Regions from separate parts of the Sphingomonas sp. VDB2 genome, predicted to be linked through region 2. Evidence: riboswitches for the same ligand, from Rfam matches in the RefSeq annotation. Region 2 holds a riboswitch; the other holds the start of a gene.
The links. A riboswitch is a leader RNA that binds a small molecule or an ion and turns the genes downstream of it on or off. The one in region 2 is predicted to bind cobalamin.
Positions count from the first base shown of each region.

Region 1 (11,427 bases), 420 kb from region 2:
ACAACCATGTCCTTTGCAGCCCGTCCCGCGCCGCCGCGCAGACTGCCCAGGCGATGGGGCTGGACGCCTCGGTCGAGGTCGCGTTGGTGGACATGGATGCCGGGCGCTGGTCGGGCCGGTCGTTTGCCGACCTTTTCGCCGCCGAACCGGCCGCCCTGTCCGACTGGATCGCCGATCCGACGCAGGGCACCGCGGATGGTGAGACCATGGAATCGGTGCGACAGCGGGTAGGCGGCTGGCTGGACGGAATCGCGCAGTCGCCCGGATGCGTCTGCGCCATCAGCCATGCCATGACGATCCGCGCCGCGCTGGCGCACGCGCTGGGCTTTCCGCTCGTGACGACGCCTGCCATCGACATTGCGCCGCTATCCGCCGTTCGCCTGTCCTTCAACCGCATCTGGCGGCTTCAGGCGATCGCACCGCACTGAGGGCTTGCGGACGGCCCCGGCAGCCGGTATCGCCGACCGCATCCGGGGAGCCGCAAGCCCCCTTCGATGACTGATCGCGCCGGTTCCCCGCAAGGGGATTAAAATGGGAAGGCGGTGCGGGTGGCGGTCCCTCGACGAGGGCGCTCATCCAAATCCGCAGCTGTCCCTGCAACTGTAAGCGGCGAGCGCGATGCACATCGCTCCCTTTCCAGGGGAGCAGCCACTGGGCCGGACGCTAAATCCTGCGAGGCCTGGGAAGGCGTGCATCAAGCGATGACCCGCGAGCCAGGAGACCTGCCGGCGTCTGGTCGCTCTTGCTTTGGTCCAGGGGATGGCCGGGGCACGGTGAACGCCGTCTGAGCGACGAACCCATGTGGCTGGGGCCGCATCGGTGCGCGCTGACGGGCTCCATGCGCCTGCTCGTCGCCGCGCATCGACCGTTCGTTCGCGTCCGGCACGCCCCCGCCCGAGATATCGCTCAGGTGCAGCGGGGGTAGACATGGCCATTATCAGGCTCGGCGATGCCGATCGCCCCTTCGCGCGCATGAATCCCATGGCGCTTGAAGGAGAAGAAGCGTGAGCAAGATCCCGACCACCGTCATCACAGGCTTTCTGGGGGCGGGCAAGACGACGTTGATCCGGCACCTGCTGCACAATGCCAAGGGCCGCAGGCTGGCGCTGATCGTCAACGAGTTCGGCGATGTCGGCGTGGACGGCGCGCTGCTGCGCGGATGCAATGACGAGGCGTGCCCGGAGGACGATATCGTCGAACTGGCCAATGGCTGCATCTGCTGCACCGTGGCCGACGATTTCCTGCCGACCATGCTCAAGCTGCTCGACCGCGCCAATCCGCCAGACCATATCATCATCGAAACGTCCGGCCTGGCGCTGCCCAAGCCGCTGGTGAAGGCGTTCCAGTGGCCCGAAATCCGCACCCGCGCGACCGTGGATGGCGTCGTGGCGCTGATCGACGCCGATGCGGTCGCCGCCGGGCGCTTCGCCGCCGACGAAGCCGCGCTGGCGCTGGCGCGGGCGGCCGACCCCTCGCTCGACCATGACAGTCCGCTGGAGGAACTATACGAAGACCAGCTCGCCTGCGCGGACCTCGTCATCCTCAACAAGGCCGACATGGTCGATGCTGACGCGCTGACCCGGATCGAGGGCGACATAGGCAAGGATATCCGTAGTGGGGTGAAGATCGTGCGGACCGATCATGGCGCGATCGATGCCGGCGTCCTGCTCGGCCTGTTCGCCGAAGCGGAAGAGGATATCGACGCGCGGCCATCGCACCATGACGGCGACCCCGATCATGACCATGACGATTTCGACAGCTTCGTCGTCACCGGCGGCGAGATTGCGGGCGTGGATGCGCTGGTGCAGGCCATGGCCCCGTTGATCGAGGCGCATGATATCCTGCGCATCAAGGGCATGGTCGCCGTCGCCGGGCGCCCGGCACGGTTGGTCGTCCAGGCGGTCGGTCCCCGCATCCAGCATTATTTCGACCGCGCCTGGAAAGCGGAGGAGTCGCGCCTGTCACAACTGGTGGTGATCGGGCAGAAGGGGCTGAATCAGGCCGCCATCGACAGCGCCCTTCGCGCGGCCTTCGCCTGATGCATTTGCTGGCCGCTACGCCGGGAACCGTCTCCAATGGCGAGGAGGCGATCGACCTCGATCAATCGCCGGGCGAGATCGTGTTCCTGACCGTGGCGGACAGCGAGCTGGCCTGTTTCGCCCAAGCGGCGGCCCTGCTGGGTGAGGATGCGCCGTCGATCCGGCTGGCCAACCTGCTCCAGCTCAAGCATCCCTATTCGGTCGATCTCTACGTCGAAAAGGTGATCGCCCATGCGCGTTTCGTGTGCGTGGTGCTGCTGGGGGGCAAGGCCTACTGGTCCTATGGCGTCGACGAGATCGCGCGGGTGGCGCGCGAAAGGGGGATTGCGTTCGCCGCGATCGCCGATGGGCGCGAACCCGATCCGTCGCTCGATGCCGCCGCGACGCTGCCGGTGGCGGTCAGCGAACGGCTCCGCGACTATCTGCGGCAGGGCGGCGTCGCCAATGCGGTCGGCTTCCTGCGCCATGCCGCGCGGCTGATCGGCGCGGATATCGGCGTGCCGGACGATCCGGTGCCGGTCGCCGACGCCGGTCTCTATCTGGCGGGTATGGAACGGCCTACGCTGGACGATGTGCGGACAGGATGGCGCGCGGGACAGCCCGTCGCGCTCCTCTGCTTCTATCGCGCGCTGATGATCGCCGGTACGCTCGATGCCGTCGATGCGCTCGTCGCCGCGCTGAAGGGACGCGGGCTGAACGTCGTCGCCGTCCATGTGCGGGCGCTGCGCGAGCCGTTCGCGATCGACTGGCTGCGCAGCCTGATCGCTGAAATCCGGCCCGACATCATTCTGAACGCCACCGCCTTCGCCGCTTCCTCGCCCGGCGACAGGCGGACGCCGTCGGTCCTCGAAACCGCGGATTGTCCGATCCTCCAGACCGTGTTCGCGGGGGTCGAACAGGCGAACTGGGCCGACAGTCCGCGCGGCCTTGGCCCCCGCGACCTGGCGATGAACGTCGCCCTGCCCGAGATTGACGGGCGCCTGTTCACCCGCGCCGTCGCCTTCAAGGCGGCCGAGCGTTTCGATGCCCGGACCCAATGCGGCATCGTGGTGCCGCGCGTTGCCCCTGATCGCGTCGCTTTCGTCGCCGATCTTGCCGCCAATTGGGCGGCATTGCGGCGCACGCCCGCCTCGGATCGGCGCGTTGCGCTCATTCTCGCCAACTATCCCAATCGCGACGGTCGGCTGGGCAATGGCGTCGGCCTCGACACGCCGGCCAGCGCAGCCGCGATTCTCGCCGCCCTGCGCGAAGCGGGCTATCATGTCGGCGATGCGCCCGTGGACGGCGCGGGGCTGATGGCGATCCTGCTCGGCGGCGTCACCAACGCCCGCGCGTCGCTGGATCGCCTGCCCGAAGTCCGCCTGCCCGTTGGCGATTATCGCAGGATGTTCGATGCGCTGCCCGCGTCGGTGCGTGACGCGGTGACGGCGCGATGGGGCGCGCCTGCCGACGATCCGTTCGTGCGCGACGACGCCTTTCATCTGCCCGCCCATCGCTTCGGCCATATCGTCGTCGCAGTGCAGCCCGCGCGCGGGTATAATATCGATCCCAAGACCAGCTATCATGACCCGGCGCTGGTCCCGCCGCATGGCTATCTGGCCTTTCATTTCTGGCTGAACCAGGATTTCGGCGCGCAGGCTGTCGTCCATGTCGGCAAGCATGGCAATCTGGAATGGCTGCCGGGCAAGGCGCTGGCCCTGTCCGACACCTGCTTCCCGGAAATCTGCGCCGGGCCGGTGCCGCAACTCTATCCTTTCATCGTCAACGATCCGGGCGAAGGAACGCAGGCGAAGCGCCGCATCGGCGCGGCGATCATCGATCATCTCACCCCGCCGCTGACGCGCGCGGAAAGCTATGGCCCGTTGAAGGCGCTCGAAGCGCTGGTCGATGAATATTATCTCGCCGCCGGCATGGACCCGCGCCGCATCCAGCATCTGAAAGCCGAAATTCTCGATCTCGCCCGGTCGCAGGGACTGGACGCCGATGCCGGGGCCGTTGGGGATGGCGATGACGCGCTCGCGGCTCTCGACAATTATTTGTGCGAATTGAAGGAGATGCAGATACGCGACGGGCTGCACATCTTCATGCGATCGCCGACCGGCCGGCTGCGTACGGACTTGCTCATCGCCCTGTCCCGCACCCCGCGCGGCTATGACGAGGCGAGCCAGGCGTCGCTGCTCCGCGCCATGGCCGACGATCTGGACCTTGGCTTCGATCCGCTCGATTGCCGGATGGGCGACGGCTGGACCGGCCCCCGACCGGCCGTGCTGGCAGCGGTGAGCGATGCGCCCTGGCGCAGCCATGGCGACACGATCGAACGGCTCGAACTGCTGGCCGTCGCGCTGGTCGAGGGTGCGACAGCGCCCGGCCCGGCGTCGCAGACCGTTATGCGTTCGCTGCGGGGCGATCTCGCCGGCCGCGTGGACCGTTGCGGCCCCGCCGAAAAGGGTGCGCTGCTGGCTGGCCTGGACGGGCGTTTCCTGTTGCCCGGTCCCTCCGGCGCGCCCACGCGCGGGCGCCCCGACGTGCTGCCGACCGGCCGCAACTTCTATTCGGTCGACACCCGGTCCGTGCCGACCGCCACGGCATGGGAGCTTGGCCGCCGCTCGGCGCAACTGCTGGTGGACGATTATCTCCAGCGCGAAGGCGAATATCCAAGGGCCATGGCGTTGTCCGCCTGGGGCACGGCCAATATGCGCACCGGCGGCGACGACATCGCCCAGGCCCTGGCGCTGATGGGCGTGCGGCCGCGCTGGGACTGGACGTCGGGCCGCGTGATCGGTTTCGAGGTGATGAAGATCGCCGAACTCAACCGCCCGCGCGTCGATGTCACCTTCCGCGTCTCCGGCTTCTTCCGCGATGCTTTCCCCGAACAGATCGACCTGCTCGATTCCGCAGCGCGCGCCGTGATGGCGCTGGACGAGCCGGACGAGGACAATCCCGCCGCCGCCCGCCACCGCCGTGAGACGGCGCAACTGATCGACGCCGGCCATGACGCGAAGGCGGCCGCCCTGCGCGCGGGCTTTCGCGTGTTCGGATCGAAGCCGGGCGCCTATGGCGGGGGCCTTCAGGTGATGATCGACGAGAAAATCTGGCACGACCGCGCCGATCTCGCCAACGTCTATCTCGACTGGGGCGGCTATGCCTATGGGGCAGGGGTGGAGGGCGACGTTGCGCGCGACCTGTTCGCCACGCGGCTGGCCCAGGCCGACGCCGTGGTGCAGAATCAGGACAATCGCGAGCATGACCTGCTCGACAGCGACGATTATTACCAGTTCGAGGGCGGCATCGCGTCCGCCGTCGAGCATCTGTCGGGCAAGCGGCCGCGCGCCTATCATAACGACCATAGCCGGCCCGAGCGCCCTGTCGTTCGCACGCTGGAGGACGAGATCGGCCGGGTGGTCCGCGCCCGCGTCACCAATCCCAAATGGATCGCGGGCGTGATGCGCCACGGGTACAAGGGCGCGTTCGAGATCGCCGCGTCGGTCGACTATCTGTTCGCCTTCGCCGCCACGACCCATGCCGTGCGCGATCATCATTTCGACGCAGTCCATGCCGCCTTCATCGAGGATGAAGCCGTGCGTGCCTTCCTGGCGGAGGCCAATCCGGCCGCGCTGCGCGAAACCGCGGCACGCCTGGCCGAAGCGCTGCAGCGCGGCATGTGGAAACCCAGATCGAACAGCGCGGGCCTGTTGCTCGCCCAGCTTGCAGGAGGATGACGATGGCCGAACGGACCGACGAACAACATGCCGAAAAGATGAAGAAGAAGCAGGCCGCGCACGACCGGATCGTCGCGGGCAAGACGGTCGAAAAGGGCCTGCTGATCGTCCACACCGGCAAGGGGAAGGGCAAGACGACCGCGGCGCTGGGCATGGTGGTGCGCGCCATCGGCCATGGCAAGAAGGTCGGCGTGGTCCAGTTCGTGAAGGGTGCGATGGAGACGGGCGAGAAGGCCGTGTTCGATCGTTTCCCAGATCAGGTCGAATTCATGGCCATGGGCGACGGCTTCACCTGGGATACGCAGAACCGGGCGCAAGACATTGCTTCGGCAGGCAAAGCCTGGGATCAGGTCAAGCGCATGATCGCCGACCCGGCCTATCATCTGGTGCTGGCCGACGAACTCAATATCGTCCTGCGCTACGATTATCTCCCCCTCGACGAGGTGCTGGCGGTTCTCAAGGGCAGGTCGGAGATGAAGCATGTCATCGTCACCGGCCGCAACGCGCCCGAAGCGCTGGTCGAAGCCGCCGATCTGGTGACGGAGATGACGCTGGTGAAACATCCGTTTCGCGAACAGGGCGTCAAGGCGCAGCCCGGCATCGAATTTTAAAGCCGATGGTCGATCTGGTTCACCAGGCTGCGAACGGCATCGACATAAGCCGGCCCGCCACAGACGGTCCAGGCCTGGGGCAGGCGCAGCCGCTTGATGTCCTTCAACAGCGGGTGGCGCAGCATCTCCGTACCCTGATCGACCACATGTTCGGAGCCGCTTTCGATCAGCAGATAGTCGGGCTGGGCGACCATCAACTCTTCGAGCGTGAGTTGCGACAGGACCGGCTTGCCGAGCTTGCCGGCCAGATTGACCAGCCCGGCGCGGGTCATCAGGTCGTCGATCAGCGTGCCCGTCCCGGTCAGGAAACCGCGCCGCTGATAATAGGCCGCGACGCCGGACCGGCGGGGACGGGCGATGGCGGCGAGATCCCGGTCCATCCGCGCGATCAGCGCCTCGCCGCGATCGACATGGCCGACCGCCTTTGCGACGGCGCGGATTTGCGTGACGATGCCGGTGTAGCTGCCGGCGGGCTTCAGATCCAGGGTATGATAATGTGCGCCCGACAGCGCCGCCATCATCCCGCCGCGCCTGGCCGGCGCGCCGATCACCAGATCGGGATCGATGGCCAGAACTTCTTCCGCGGAACCTGTCAGGATGGGCAGGCCGCGCGTTTGCGCCGCGGCTGCGGACATGGCCGCATTGTTAGCGTTCCGGGTCAGACCCGCAATCTGCGCACGATCGGCCAGCGCGATCAGATATTGGTCTGCACACAGGTTCAGCGACACGATCCGCTGCGGTGCGGCGGTGTCCCCGGTTCGCGATGCGGGCGCCGAACCAGCCAGAAGACTGCCCGCCGCCAGCGCGAACAAAATCGCCGCCAGTGCGGCGGACGAGGATTTCCTTAGTCCCAGTATCATAGCCGCCCCATGACTTACACGACCCCGGGACACAAGCGTGACGGGGACCACCGATCCACTGCGAGGTGCCATTGTCCGACTTCCACCCGTTCGACGCGCGCCGGCGCGTGCTACTGCTCATTCTCCTGGTCTTGACGATCCTGGCCGGCATCGCCTCGCTGGGCGTGGGATCGGCGGCCATCGATCCGGCGCGGCTGCTGGCGGCAGCGACCGGCCATGGCGACCGGATCGCGACCGCGATCCTGTTCACCCTGCGGCTGCCACGCGTCTTGCTCAGCCTGGCCGTGGGCGGCATGCTCGGCCTCGCAGGCGCGGCGTTGCAGGGTTATTTACGCAACCCGCTGGCCGAACCGTCGGTGCTGGGCGCATCCAACGCCGCGGCGCTGGGGGCCGTCGGCGCCCTCTATTTCGGGCTGTCCGAACTGCATATCCTGCTTCTGCCATTGCTGGCGATCGGGTCCGGCCTGCTCGCCCTGCTGCTGCTGTTCGCCTTGGCGGGGCGCGCCGAAAGCCCGCTCAGCCTCATTCTCGCCGGCATCGCGATCTCTGCGCTGGCGAGCGCGGGCATCAGCCTCGCCCTCAACCTGTCTGAAAATCCCTTCGCCGCCATGGAGATCACCGCCTGGCTGCTCGGATCGATCGAGAACCGATCGGTCGAGCATGTCTGGATCGCGCTGCCCTGCATCGCCTGCGGCGCGGTGCTGCTCCTGCTCGACTCCCGCGCACTTGATGCCCTGACACTGGGGGAGGAGGGCGCGCAGGCGCTCGGCGTCAACCTGCAGCGCACCCGGTTGCGCCTGTTGCTGGGCGTCGGCATCGGTGTCGGCGGCGCGGTGGCGGTCGCCGGCTCGATCGGCTTTGTGGGGCTGATCGTGCCTCATCTGGTGCGGCCGCTGACCGATCGCAGCCCCTCGTCGATCCTGCTGCCCTCATTGCTGGCGGGGGCGGCACTGCTGACGCTGGCGGACATCGCGGTGCGCCTGATCCCGACCTATAATGAACTTAAGCTCGGTGTCCTCACCGCCTTCCTCGGCGTCCCCGTTTTCCTCCTGCATCTGGTGCGGGCACGGCGGCTATGGTGACGCCGTCCTGGCCTGTCGCCGATATTCGGCAACCAGTTTGGCCTTGAGCAATTTGCCCGTGGGTTCGCGAGGAAGCTGATCGCGGAAATCGAATCGCCGCGGTGTCTTCACGCCACCCAGCGCCTTGCGGACATAGGCCGCCAACTCGCTGGACAGGCTGTTATCGCCGGTCACGCCCGGCGCGGGCTGGACGACCGCGATCACCATCTCGCCCAGATCCTCGTTCGGTTCGCCGATGACCGCCACGTCCGCGACTTTGGGGTGGGTGATCAGGCAATTTTCGATTTCCTGCGGATAGATGTTAACACCACCCGATATGATCATGAAATTCCTGCGGTCGGTCAGATAGAGATAGCCGTCCGCATCGACATGGCCGATGTCCCCCAGCGTTGCCCAACCCCGGCTATTATAGGCCTTGGCGGTCTTGTCCGGGTCATTATGATATTCGAAGCGCGGGCCGTCGGCGAAATAGACGTCGCCCGTTTCGCCGGGGGGCAGTTCCCGGCCCGCGGCATCGAGGATCTTGACCGTCCCCAATATCGCTCGTCCGACCGATCCGGGGCGTTCCAGCCATTCGGCGGACGACAAGGCGGTGATACCGCAGGTTTCCGTGCCGGAATAATATTCATGCACGATCGGTCCCCACCAATCGATCATCGCCTGTTTCACCGGCACCGGGCAGGGGGCTGCGGCGTGAATGACCGCCACCAGCGAGCCGCTGTCATAGCGCCCCCGCACCGCCTCCGGCAGTTTGAGCAAGCGGATCAGGTGGGTGGGCACCCAGGTCGCATGGGTGATGCGATAGTCCTGGATATGGGCAAGCGCAGCCTCCGCATCGAAGCGGTCCATCAGGACCACGGTGCCGCCGAAACGCTGCACCGTCATCGCCCAGCGCAGGGGCGCCGCATGATAAAGGGGGGAAGTGGACAGATAGATCATGTCCTCATCCATGGCGTAAAGGGTGCGCCCCATGGCGACGAGCGGAATTTCCGCGTCCAGCGGCCCGTCGGGCAGGGTCGGTTTCACGCCTTTGGGACGGCCGGTGGTGCCGGAAGAATAGAGCATCTCCGTGCCTGCGCTTTCGTCGGTGATCGCCGTGGCGGGGCAAGCGGCGCAGGCCGCGATCCAGCCGGGAAGGCCGCCCGCCTCGCCATGGACGCTGTAGGCCGCAAGCGCAGGCCTGGCCGCAAGCGCCTGCTGCGCGAGCGGCGCGAGTGAATCGGAAACGATCAGCAGCCGGGCGTCGGAATCCGTGATGATATAGTCGAGATCGTCGGCGCTGAGCTTGGTCGAGATGCTGGTGAGATAGAGACCTGCGCGCTGTGCGGCCCAGGCAATGGGAAACACCGCCATTTCATTGTTCAGCATTACCGCGATCACATCGCCCCGCTGCAAGCCGAGTCGCCGCAACATATGCGCGCAGCGGTTCGATGCCGCGTCGAGCGCCCGATAGCTCAGCACCTTGCCCGTTTCGGCCATGATGCAGGCAGGCTTGTCGGGATATGCAAGGGCATGGTGCATGGGGTGCATGGATGTCGGCCTCTCCTGTCGGGCGCGACCGCCCTTCGGGAGTCCGCTGCCTCGCTATGGCGCCGTCGAGCTGTCGCCTTCCGTGCGTCTGTCGAACCTGAAAAGCCGTATCGTGCCGCGGGAGGCAAGCGATGCGCAAGAAATGTCAAAAAGCAGAACATCTCTGTGTAAAGCCTGACGAGCGCGCTTCGACTAAACCGCCAGACAAGCCAGCGACCATCAAGGTCCGAAGGAGGAGAGATTTTGCGATATCCGGCACAGCCAGGCGCGACCGTCGCCCCCACCGCTAGATGCGTCATTACATATGCAGCATCCCCGCTCCATAAGGCCGGAAGAGACATGTCCCATGCTGATTGACGGGCTGGCAGCGATCGTGACCGGCGGTGCTTCCGGGCTGGGCGGCGCCACCGCCGCAATGCTCGCACGCGCCGGTGCCAGGGTCACCATCTTCGATCTCAACGCCGACTTGGGCCAAGCCCATGCCAAGGCGATCGGCGGGCGGAGCATTGCCCTGGATGTTGCCGACGAGCCTGTTGTCGAAGCAGCGCTGGACCAGGCGGAATCCTGGCATGGCAAGGCCCGTATCCTTGTGAATTGCGCGGGTATCGGCGCGCCGGAAAAGATCATCGATCGCAACGGCAATGCGATGTCGCTCGCCCATTTCAGTAAGATATTGACGGTCAACCTGGCGGGCAGTTTCAACGTCCTGTCCAAATTTGCCGCGCGCATCCATGATGCCGATGCGTTGGGGGAGGAACGCGGCGTGATCGTCAACACCGCCAGCGTCGCGGCCTATGATGGCCAGATCGGTCAGGCGGCCTATGCCGCATCGAAAGGCGGCATCGTCGGCATGACATTGCCGATCGCGCGCGAATTCGCCCGCCACGGCATTCGCGTGATGACGATCGCGCCGGGTATATTCTGGACCCCGCAACTCGCGACGTTGCCGCAAGAAGCGCTGGATTCGCTGGGACGCCAGGTGCCCTTTCCCAATCGCCTGGGGCAGCCGGAAGAATTTGCCGCGCTCGTCGAGCATATCATCGGCAACCCGATGCTCAACGGGGAGGTGATCCGGCTGGACGGCGCGATCCGGATGGCGGCGAAATGACCCGGATGGACTATATCCGCGTGGAGCGGGAAGGCCCGCTGACGATCATCACGATCAACCGCCCAGCATCACACAATGCGCTCAATACGGCAGCCCATGAAGAATTGGCCGCGGCATTCGACGATTTCGCCGCCGATGACGACCAATGGGTGGCCATCATCACCGGCGCCGGGGAAAAGGCCTTTTGCGCCGGGCACGACCTGAAGCAGCAGGCGTCGGGTGGCGGCATGGCAACGCCGCCGAGCGGCTTTGCCGGCCTGACCGCCCGGTTCGACCTGAACAAGCCGGTGATCGCGGCGGTCAACGGCGTGGCGATGGGCGGCGGGTTCGAAATCGCGCTGGCCTGCGACATTGTCGTCGCGTCCACCCATGCCATGTTCGCGCTGCCCGAAACGCGGGTGGGGATTGCGGCGCTGGCGGGCGGGCTGCATCGCCTGCCGCGCGCGATCGGGCTGCACCATGCGATGGGCATGGTTTT
Region 1 is NZ_CP159616.1:302,208-313,634, reverse strand. Features, by position in the region: gene ABT375_RS19970 (histidine phosphatase family protein) at 1-428, shown strand, start outside; cobalamin riboswitch at 492-745, shown strand; gene cobW (cobalamin biosynthesis protein CobW) at 1,005-2,039, shown strand; gene cobN (cobaltochelatase subunit CobN) at 2,039-5,758, shown strand; gene cobO (cob(I)yrinic acid a,c-diamide adenosyltransferase) at 5,761-6,369, shown strand; gene ABT375_RS19950 (ABC transporter substrate-binding protein) at 6,366-7,229, opposite strand; gene ABT375_RS19945 (FecCD family ABC transporter permease) at 7,361-8,311, shown strand; gene ABT375_RS19940 (acyl-CoA synthetase) at 8,303-9,841, opposite strand; gene ABT375_RS19935 (SDR family NAD(P)-dependent oxidoreductase) at 10,188-10,949, shown strand; gene ABT375_RS19930 (enoyl-CoA hydratase-related protein) at 10,946-11,427, shown strand, end outside.
Region 1: it holds a riboswitch for cobalamin, as region 2 does, so the genes downstream of both, cobW (cobalamin biosynthesis protein CobW) here and ABT375_RS21760 (TonB-dependent receptor plug domain-containing protein) in region 2, are expected to answer to the same signal.

Region 2 (11,427 bases):
ACTGGCCCTATACCGGCGGCGACGTCTGGGGCAGCCATCATTCGCGCCTGACCGATATCGACAAGGGCAATGCGGGGCGGCTCGGCCTCGCCTGGTCCTATGACCTCAACACCAACCGCGTGCAGGAAGCGACGCCTGTGGTGGTCGATGGGGTGATGTACACCAGCGGCAATCTCGGCCGCGTCTATGCGCTCGACGCCGCGAGCGGCCAGCCGCTCTGGACCTTCGAGCCGGAGGTCGACATGCAGTCCAATCGGTCGACCTGTTGCGATCAGGCCAATCGCGGTGTCGCTGTGGCCAATGGCAAGGTCATGGTCGGCGCGCTTGACGGGATGCTCTACGCGCTCGACGCGAAGACCGGCAAGATCCTCTGGAAGACCGACACGGTGGTCGATCACAGCCGGGGCTATACCAGCACCGGCGCGCCCGAAGTGGCCGGCGACCTCGTCATCCTCGGCAATGCCGGCGCGGAATATGACACGCGCGGCTATGTCACCGCCTATCGCATCGCCGACGGCACGCAGGCCTGGCGTTTCTACACCGTACCCCATGATCCGGCCAAGGGACCGCAAGAGGACAAGGCGCTCGACGCCGCGCTCAAGACCTGGGACCCCAACAGCCGCTGGGATATCGGCGGCGGCGGCACCGTCTGGGATGCGATCAACTATGATCCCAAGTTCGGCACCGTCTATATCGGCGTCGGCAATGGCGGCCCCTATTCGATCGCGACCCGATCGCCCAAGGGTGGGACCAACCTCTATCTCTCCTCGATCGTCGCGCTGGACGCCAAAAGCGGCGCGGTGAAGTGGCATTATCAGGAAACGCCCGGCGATAGCTGGGACTTCACCGCCACCCAGCCGATGGTGCTGACGGAGATGGAAGTGGACGGGCAGGTTCGACCGGTCATCCTCCATTCGCCCAAGAACGGCTATCTGTTCGTGCTGGATCGCGAAACCGGCAAGCCGCTGCGCGTCAATCCACTCGTGCGGACCAACTGGACCAGGGGATTCGACAAGGATGGCGTGCCGCAGATGACGCCGGACCGCACCGATTTCTGGAACGGCCCGCGTATCGTCTTCCCGGCATCGGCGGGCGCGCGCAACTGGTATCCGGCCGCCTATGATGCGGAGCGCAAAAGCTATTATGCCTCTGTGCTGGACATGGGGAACCTGATGTTCACCGTGCCCCCCGGCACCCCGGCGGAAGCGCGGCGGCCCAAGGCGCTCAATGTCCAGACGACGCTCATCTTCACCCCGCAATTGCAGGCCGTGCTGCCGACCCTGCCGCCCGCGATCCGTGAACAGGTGGAAAAGCTGCCCGAAATGCAGTGGGTGAAGGACAAGCCTTATTCGTCGGAATTGCGCGCGATCGACCCGCTGACCGGCAAGGCCCGCTGGGCGGTGCCGACCGAAGGGTGGCAGGACCGGATGGGTATGCTCTCCACCGCGTCCGGCCTCATCGTCCACGGCACGATCGGCGGCAAGTTGATGGTCCGCGACGCCGACAACGGCAAGCTCATCAAGGCAATCGACACCGGCACTTCGATCATGGCCGCGCCCATGACCTATCGCGTGAAGGGCGTGCAATATATCGCGGTCGCGGCTGGCTTCGGCGGCGGCGGCTGGGGCTATGTGCCGCGCTATTCCGCCGCCTATCGCAACGGCAATGCCAACCGCATCCTGGTGTTCAAGCTGGACGGCGGACCGGTGGCGCAGCCAACGCCGCTAACACCCGTGGAGGTGGCCTCCGCACCCCCCGCGCAAAAGCCCGGCGTGACGCCAGCGATGATCGCCAAGGGGCAGGGGCTGTTTTTCCAGAATTGCGCCATCTGCCACAGCAACCAGCTACGCTCGACTGCGCCCGACCTGCGGCGGATGCAGCCAGGCACGCATGACATGTTCAATCAGATCGTGCGGGAAGGACTGTTGCTGCCGGGCGGGATGCCACGCTGGGACGACCTGCTGGGCGTCGAGGATGCCGATGCCATCCATGCCTGGCTGATCGCCGAACAGGGGCCGTTGCGGGAGCGCGAGTTGAAGCTGAAAGCCGCCGGCAAGCCGCTCGACGCGCCCAGCGCCGCCATCATGTCCAATTTCTAGGAACGACCATGGAAGACACCGACATCATTGTCGTAGGCGGCGGTTCGGCCGGGTCCGCGATGACCGGGCGGCTGGCCGATGCGGGCCTGTCCGTCACCCTGATCGAGGCGGGCGGGACCGACCGGCATATGCGGTCGCGCATCCCCGCGCTTACCAGCGCCATCGTGCAGAATCCCGCCTATGACTGGTGCCATCAGGTCGAGCCGGACCCGTCGCTGGGTGGCCGGGCCGATATCTGGCCGGCCGGCAAGATGCTGGGCGGTGGCAGTGCGCTCAACGGCATGATGTTCATTCGCGGCCATCGCTGGGACTATGACGAATGGGCGCGGCGGGGCGCGGCGGGATGGGATTATGAATCGGTCCTGCCCTATTTCCGGCGGATGGAGGATAATGAGCGCGGCGCCGACCAGTGGCGCGGCACCGGTGGACCGATCGTGGTGTCCGAAGGGCGCGCGCGCTATCCGATTACCGACCAGTGGATCGCAGCGGCGCAGGCGGCGGGCATCCCCCGCTCGTCGGATCTGAACGGGCAGAACGCCGAGGGCGTCGACTATGTGCAGGTGTCGCAGCGAGGCGGCACACGCTGTTCCGCGGCGCGCGGCTATCTGCACGAGCGGCGCAGTGGCAAGGCGCCCACCATAATGCTGGGGGCGCAATTGCTGCGCATCCTGATCGAGGCAGGTCGCGCGGTCGGCATCGTCTATTGGCAGGACGGCGTTGAAAAGATGCTGCGTGCGCGCCATGGCGTGGTGCTGAGTGCCGGGGCGATGAACACGCCGCGCCTGCTGATGCTGTCCGGTATTGGCCCGGCCGACCATCTGCGCGCCCATGGGATAGAGGTCGTCCGCGACCTCCCCGGCGTCGGCGCCAATCTTCAGGACCATGTGGGCACCCATGTCGTGAACGAGGTGGATGTGCGGACGCTCAACAGCGACGCGCAGGGGCTGCGCGGGGCGTGGCAGGTGCTGCGCTACGCGCTGTCGCGTCGCGGCGCGCTGACCACGGCGATCGGCCACGCCCAGGCCTTCGTGAAGAGCCGGCCGGACCTGCCTGCGCCCAATCTGCAGATCAGCTTTGCCGCCTTCGCTTTCGATTTCGACGAACAGGGCCGGCTGATGCTGCGCAAGACGCCGTCGGTCTCGACCCTGGTCGGGCTTATGCGGCCCAGCCATCGCGGGCGGATCAGCCTGCGCTCGGCCGACCCTTTCGCGCCGCCGAAAATCGAACATCGGCAACTGGGCAGCGACGATGATATCGACCAGATCGTCGAGGGCATCGGCATCGCCCGCTCGATCCTGCATGAGACACCGATTGCGACACATATAAGGGGGGAGCTACGCCCCGGCTCGGGGCTGACCGACCCGGAACAGTTGCGCGCCTACGTGCGCATGGCATCGATCCCACTATATCACCCGGTCGGCACGGCCAGGATGGGCGCGCGCGACGATGCGTTGGCGGTGGTCGACGCCGATCTGGCCGTCATCGGCGTCGAGGGGCTGTGGGTCGCCGACGCCTCGGTCATGCCCAGCCTTCCCGCCGGCAATACCAACGCCACCGCGATCATGATCGGCGACAAGGGCGCGGATCACCTGCTGAGGCGCCTCCGCCGCAATTGACGCGCTGGCGGCGCGGGGCCTGCTTTGCCACAAGGCGGGCATGACACCGAATCGCGCCGCCCTCTTCGTGGATGCCATCGCCCCCTTGCCGGTATGGCGCACGTCGTGACGCCGCGACTGGGCGCGGGACTGGTGATCGCCGCCCCGGCGTCGGGCGCGGGCAAGACGATGGTGACGATTGGCCTGCAACGCGCCTTCACCGATCGCGGCCTGAGCGTGCAGGGTGCCAAATGCGGACCCGACTATATCGACCCGGCCTTTCACGAAGCCGCGACCGGCCGGCCCTCGATCAACCTGGACGGTTTCGCCATGGCGCCGACCATGCTGCAGGGGCTGGCGGCGCACGTCGCTACAACTGTCCAACTCGTCGTCGCGGAAGGCGCGATGGGCCTTTATGACGGCGCGCGGGCGCCGGGTCGTTCGGGCGCGTCGGCCGATGTGGCGCGGCTGCTGGGCTGGCCGATGCTGCTGGTCGTCGATGCCCGCGCAGCGGCGCAGACGGTGGCGGCAGTGGCGCATGGCTGCGCGACTTTTCCCGGCGCGCCGGCCATCGCCGGAGTGATCGCCAACAAGGTGGCCAGCACGCGCCATGTCCGCATGATCGAGGATGGGTTCGCGCGTATCGGCCTGCCGCTGCTGGGTGCGATGGCCACGGACGAGGGATTGGCCATGCCGTCCCGCCATCTGGGACTGGTGCAGGCTGGCGAAACGGAGGAACTGGAACGGCGAATCGACGCGATCGCAGGGCGGGTGACGGCGCAATGCGATCTGGATGCGATCCAGGCGGCGGCCGGCGCTACGACAGACGTGCCGGCGCAACCGCCCGGCATCCGGCCACCGGGGCAGCGGATCGCCGTCGCCAGGGACGCCGCCTTCAGCTTCTTCTATCCCCATATCGTACATTGGTGGCGGTCGGCCGGCGCGGAGCTGCGCTTCTTTTCTCCGCTGGCGGACGAATCGCCGCCCGCCGATTGCGATGCCTGCTGGCTGCCCGGCGGCTATCCCGAACTCCATGCTGCGCGGATCGCGGCCAATGGCCAGTTCCTGAACGGCCTGCGCGCCTTTGCGCAGAGCCGGCCGGTGCATGGCGAATGTGGCGGCTATATGGTGCTGGGCCGCACGCTGGAGGATGGCGACGGCGTCGTCCACCCGATGGCGGGCCTGTTGCCGATGGATACCAGTTTTGCGCGCAGGCGCCGAACATTGGGCTATCGCAGCGCGCGGCTGCGGCACGGCACCAGCTTCGCCTCTGTCGGGCAACTGTTGCTGGGTCATGAGTTCCATTATGCCAGCATCACCGCCAGCGAGGGCGAGCCGCTGGCCGACATGGCCGATGCGGAGGGGCAGGCCCTTCCTCCGGCGGGCCACCGCGCGGGCCAGGTGACCGGTGGCTTCTTCCACTTGATCGCCTGATCCAAGTCGATTAGGGCGGCTGCGCGTCAGGTTCCCCGCAAGGGGATCAAAAGGGAACGGGGTTAAAGACCCCGGCTGCCCCTGCAACTGTGAGCGGCGAGCCATCGAGGCACAAGCCATTGGAATCGATGATTCCGAGAAGGCGCTTCGAATACGGCATTGACCCGCAAGCCAGGAGACCTGCCTGTCGCGGTCGTTCTTCGTCCGGACAGGGTGTGCCGGTCGAACGAGGATATCCTCGCGCAACGACAAGCTGACCGTGCGGGTTCGCACGGTGGCGATGTCGTGCGCGCGTGCGCCCTGCATCGCCACCGCGTCGCGTCCGCCCGGTCCTGTCAACGACTGGGGGATTATGATGCATTGGATTTCAAAGAGCGGCCTTCTGCTTCTGGCGGGCCTGTCGACGCCGGCCTTGGCCGATGATGCGGGCGAGGTGATCGTGACCGCGCTGCGCCAGCCGCAGGCCATCGAACAGGTGGCGTCGAGCATAACCATCATCGACAAGCCGGCAATCGACGCCGCACAGGCGCTGGCGGTGTCCGACCTGCTGATCCGCACGCCGGGCGTCAGCTTCACCCGCAATGGCGGCTATGGCACGGCGACCTCGATCCGCATTCGCGGCGCGGAGGCCGACCAGACCGTGCTGGTCATCGACGGCGTGAAGCTGGCCGATCCGTCCTCGACCGGCGGCGGCTATAATTTCGCGACGCTGATGACCGGCGCCATCGACCGGATCGAGATATTGCGCGGTCCACAGTCGATCCTCTGGGGCAGCCAGGCGATCGGTGGCGTGGTGAACATCGTCACCGCACGGGCCGAACGCCCGATCGAAGGCAGCTTCGATATCGAGGCGGGATCGCGCGATACCGTCAGCGCCCGCGCTGCGCTGGGCGGCCGACAGGGCGCGATCGACTGGCAGGTCGCGGGCAGCCGCTTCACGACGGAGGGCATCTCGGCGATCAGCCCGCGCTTTGGCGCCAAGGAGAAGGACGGCTACACCAACGGCACGCTCAACGGGCGTCTGGGCGTCGCGCTGGCGCCGGGCGTGTCGATCGCTATGCGCGGCTATTATGCCAAGGGGCGCACCGACATCGACAGCGCCGGGGCCATTCCCGATAGTCCGGAATATTCGGAAGTGGAGGAATGGATCGGCTATGCCGGCCTGAACGCCGACCTGTTCGGCGGTGCGCTGCGCAATCGCCTGTCCTTCAGCCGCAGCGAGACGCTACGCGACAACGTCAACCCCGCCCGCAAACTGCGCCAGACCAGTTTCACCGCCAGAGGCGAGACGAAGCGCTACGAATATCAGGGCGTGCTCACCATCGCGCAGGGCTGGACCGCGACCTTCGGCGCGGAGCGCGAGGAGCAGCGGATGCGCACGGCTTCGCCTTCCGATAGTTTGGCTGCCTACGCCACGACCCGCGGGTCTGCTGATATCGACAGCCTCTATGCCCAACTGAGCGTCGAGCCGCTGGCCGGCCTGACCGTCAATGGTGGAGTGCGCTACGATCATCATTCGACCTTTGGCGGCAACACGGTCTTCGGCGCGGGCGCAGCCTGGGCGCTGGTCAAGGACCGCACGATCCTGCGGGCGAGCTATGGCGAGGGCTTCAAGGCGCCGACGCTCTACCAGCTCTACAGCGATTATGGGAACACCGCCCTGGTGCCTGAAAAGGCGCATGGCTGGGATGCCGGCATCGAACAGCATCTGTTCGACCATGCGCTGATCCTGTCGGCGACCTGGTTCGATCGCAGCACCGACAATCTCATCACCTATAATGGCTGTCCGACGACCAACCGGCCGCCGCTCTGCTATGCGCCGGGCACGACGGCACCGCGCTTTGGCTATTATGCCAATGTCCAGCGCAGCGAGGCGCACGGGCTGGAACTGGCCGGCGTCGCCCATGCCGGTCGGCTGACGATCGACGGCAATTATAGCTGGGTGTCCGCGGAGGATCGGTCGCCGGGCCTGAACTATGGCAACCAACTGGCGCGGCGACCGCGCCATGCGGCCAATGCGACAGCGCGGTACGACTGGGCGTTCGGCCTGAGCACCGCCGTGGCGGTGCGCTGGTCGGGCAAGGCGCTCGACACCGCGCGCACCAGCGCCACGGTCGCGCCACTGGTCAATGCGGCCTACACGCTGGTGGATCTGCGTGCCGAAATGCCGGTGATGGGCAAGCTGACGCTATTCGGCAGGGTCGAAAATCTGTTCGACGAATATTATGAAACCGCGCGGCGCTACGGTCAATTGGGCCGCAGCATTCATGCTGGCCTGCGGGCGCGGTTCTGATCCCCCCTGACAAGGAGCGTATGACCATGGACAGCCTGTCCCCTGCCGCCGCCCGCCATCTCTGGATCGGATTGATGACGCTGGCCAGCACCATAACCACTCTGGCGCTGGCCTGCGCCACGCCTTTCCCCGCCCTGGCCGCCCTGGCCGCGTTGCATGTCCGCCGGCAGGACGGCATCATTCTGATGCTCGCGGCCTGGGCGGTGTCGCAGGGGGTGGGCTATTGCCAGCTGGGTTATGAAACGACTGTGGAGAATGGCGTCTGGGCCGGGACCATGGCGCTGGCGGCCATCGCGTCGCTGCTCGGCGCGGATGGTGCGGTGCGCCTGTTGCCGCACGCGCATCCGGCGGTGCGGCTGGTCGCGGCCTATGGAGCAGCGTTCGCTACGTTCAAGCTGGCCGTCCTGGCGGGCGCATGGGCGCTCGATTCCGGCTGGGCGGCCTTCGCGCCGGATGTAATGGCGCGGCAATTCGGGCGCTACGCCATGATCCTAGCCGGCCTGCTGGCGTTGCAGCATCTGGCCGCCCGCAGCGGCCTGCTGCGCCGTGCGGCGACCGCCTGATGTTGCGCGCGGTCGAGGATGGTCCGGCGGTGGTGGTGTGCAGCAGTTGCCGCCACTCGCCGGGGCAGCGGGAAGATGCCGATGGCGTGCGCGGCGGTGCGCGGCTGGCGGAGGCGCTGCGCCGGGTGAAGGCCGGGTCGGACCGCTATGACGGGGTGGCGGTGCAGGACATGCCCTGCCTCTTCGCCTGTTCCGACCATTGCGCCGTCCATCTGCGGGCGCCGGGGAAGATCGGTTATGTGCTGGGGCGCTTTACGCCCGACGAGGATGCCGCGCGCGCGATCCTCGACTATGCGGCGCATCATGCCGCGAGCGCCCATGGCCAGGTGCCTTATGCCGACTGGCCGCAAGGGGTGAAGGGCCACTTCATCGTGCGTCTGCCGCCTGCCGGGTTCGTCGCCACATGAGCCTGTTTCCCACCGTGGCGGCTTTCGACGACGCGCTGGCGTCCCTGCCGGGGGCCGACCTGGCCTGCCGCGCCGCTGCCGCAGCGCGGCAGGGGCAATTGACAAAACCGGCCGGGTCTTTGGGTCGGCTGGAGGAGATCGCCATCTTCCTGGCCGGCTGGCAACGGCGCGCGCGCCCGCATATCGATCGCGGCCGGGCGGTGATTTTTGCGGGCAATCATGGCGTGGCGCGGCATGGCGTCAGCGCCTTTCCGCCCGCGGTGACGGCGCAGATGGTTGCGAATTTCGCCGCTGGCGGCGCGGCCATCAATGCGCTGGCGGGCGCAGCCGGGCTGGATCTGCAGGTCGTGCCGATCGACCTTGATCGCCCGACCGAAGACTTCACGGTCGCCGCGGCGATGGGCGAGGCGGATTGCCTGGCCGCGCTCAACTGCGGGGCCGATATGGTCGATCCGGGCCTGGACCTGCTGTTGCTGGGCGAGATGGGCATTGGGAACAGTACCGCCGCCGCGGCCCTGTGCCAGCGCAGCTTCGGCGGCAGCGTGGCGGAATGGGTCGGCGCGGGGACCGGCGTGGATGCCCACGCACTGGCGGTCAAGCGACAGGTGGTCGATCTGGCCATGGCGCATCATGCCCAAGCGCCGATGACGCCGTTCGAGACGCTGCGCCGGGTTGGCGGGCGGGAGATCGTCGCCATTGCAGGGGCCATGCTGGCGGCGCGGCATCGCCAAGTGCCGGTGGTGCTTGACGGGTTCATCTGCGCATCGGCGCTGGCGCCGTTGGCGGCCACCACGCCCGCGATCACCGATCATGTGATCGCCGGACATCGCTCGGCCGAAGCCGGGCACGGGCGGCTGCTCGACCGGCTGGGACTGAAGCCAGTGCTCGATCTCGACATGCGGTTGGGCGAGGGCAGCGGCGGCGCGGTGGCGGTGGCGGTGATCCGCGCGGCGGTAGCGGCCCATGACCAGATGGCGACCTTCGCCGATGCGGGTGTATCGGCGGGCGGATGAGCGGCATGCTGCTCCATCTGATGCGGCATGGCACGCCCGAACTTGCCGGGCGATTGCTGGGACATGCCGACTGGGCCGCCACCGATGCGGGGACGGCCGCCTGCGTGGCGCGTGCCTGCGGGCTGGAGGCGGAGGTTATAATATCGTCTGACCTGACCCGCACGCGGCAGGCGGCGACGGCCATCGCCGCGCCGCGTGGCATCGCGCCGCAGATCGACCCGCGCTGGCGGGAGCTGGATTTCGGGGCATGGGACGGCGCCGATCCGGCGATGCTGGACCAGGCGGCCCTGACGCATTTCTACGCGGACCCCGATGCCTGTCCGCCCCCCGGAGGCGAGCGCTGGTCTGCGCTGGTAGCGCGGGTCGGTGCGGCGATCGCCGCCCTGTCGCCCCGGCCGACGCTGGTCGTCACCCATGGCGGGGCCATACGCGCCGCGCTGGCGCTGCTGTGCGGCTTCGACCAGCGCCAGATCTGGGCGATCGACCTGCCCTATGCCGCCCGTCTTACGCTGCGTCTCTGGCCTGGCGAGAAACCTTGGGCGCAGATCGCGGGGCTTGCGGCGTGAAGGGCCTCATCTTCGCGCTCCAGTTCTTGACGCGATTGCCTATGCCGCGGGTGGAGGCGGACGGGGCGGCGTTCGCCGCCGCGATGCGCTGCTTTCCGGCGGCGGGCCTGGTGGTCGGCGCGCTGGTCGCCGCCGCGGGATGGGCCGGCGCCTGGATCGATGCGTGGACCGGCGCGTTGCTGGCGCTCGTGGCGTGGGTCTGCGTGACCGGCGCGCTTCATCTGGATGGACTGGCCGATCTGGCCGATGCGACGAGCGCGGCGCACAAGAATCGCGAGCGGTTGCTGGCGGTGCTGGCCGATCCCCATGTCGGCGCCATGGGCGCCACCGCGGTGGCGTTGCAGGTGATCGCCAAGCTGGTGCTGCTCCATGGCCTTGTGGAATTGAAGGCATTCGCCGCGCTGCTGTTGATCCCCTTCGCCGCACGGATTGGGCCGCTGCTCTGGAGCCGCTGGCTGCCGCCTCTGCATGACGGCCTTGGCGCGCAATTCCGCGCGGTCATCCGCCCGGCCGATCTGGCGCTGTGGGGCGTCATGCTCCTCTCTGCCGCCTTCTGGATGCCGGCGCTGCTGGCCGTGGCGCCGTTGGCCGGATTGTGGGGCTGGTGGGTTCTTGTGCGGATCGGCGGCATTTCAGGCGACAGCCATGGTGCGGGCATCGAACTGCTGGAAAGCGGCCTGTTGCTCGCAGCACTGATCCTGACGCGGGCGTCATGACGCGTTGGACCCATCATGGTGGCAAGCTGGACGCGGCGCGGCGATGGTTCGGCGAAGGCCGGGAACCGTGGATCGACCTGTCGACCGGGATCAATCCGCTTGGCTGGCCGGTGGAGAAAGCGCCTGCGATCGATTGGCGCGCCTTGCCCGGCGATGCGCAACTGGCCGTATTGGAGCAGAACGCGGCGCGGCATTTCGGCGTCGATCCGGCCCATTTGTGCGCGCTACCGGGGAGCGAGGCGGGATTGCGGCTGCTGCGCGGGATCATAGCCGGGAATGTCTTGCATGGCGCAGCCTGCTACCGCACCCATCGCGATATTCATCCCGACGGCCGCGCCTTCATCCCCGGCGTAGATGATCCGGCCTTGCTCGACGGCAATATTCTGCTGATCGCCAATCCCAATAATCCCGACGGCGGCTTGTTGGACAAGGTTCAACTGAACGCGCTGCTGGAGCGACAGACTTCGAGCGACGGCTGGCTGGTGCTGGACGAAGCCTTTGCCGACTGCCTGCCGGACATCAGCATGGCGGATCGCGTTGCGGACGATCGGCGTCTCCTCATCTTCCGTTCCTTCGGCAAATTCTTCGGGCTGGCTGGTATACGGTTGGGCTTTGTCATAGGGCCGCGCGCGGCCATCGCGCGATTTCGCGAACGGCTGGGGAGCTGGCCGGTATCGACCGCGGCGTTGGTCATCGGGGCGGCCGCCTATGCGGATCGGGACTGGATCACTACCACCCAGG
Region 2 is NZ_CP159616.1:725,810-737,236, reverse strand. Features, by position in the region: gene ABT375_RS21775 (PQQ-binding-like beta-propeller repeat protein) at 1-2,099, shown strand, start outside; gene ABT375_RS21770 (GMC family oxidoreductase) at 2,108-3,715, shown strand; gene ABT375_RS21765 (cobyrinate a,c-diamide synthase) at 3,821-5,128, shown strand; cobalamin riboswitch at 5,140-5,331, shown strand; gene ABT375_RS21760 (TonB-dependent receptor plug domain-containing protein) at 5,481-7,421, shown strand; gene ABT375_RS21755 (hypothetical protein) at 7,448-7,984, shown strand; gene ABT375_RS21750 (DUF1636 domain-containing protein) at 7,984-8,391, shown strand; gene cobT (nicotinate-nucleotide--dimethylbenzimidazole phosphoribosyltransferase) at 8,388-9,404, shown strand; gene ABT375_RS21740 (histidine phosphatase family protein) at 9,401-9,970, shown strand; gene ABT375_RS21735 (adenosylcobinamide-GDP ribazoletransferase) at 9,967-10,686, shown strand; gene ABT375_RS21730 (threonine-phosphate decarboxylase) at 10,683-11,427, shown strand, end outside.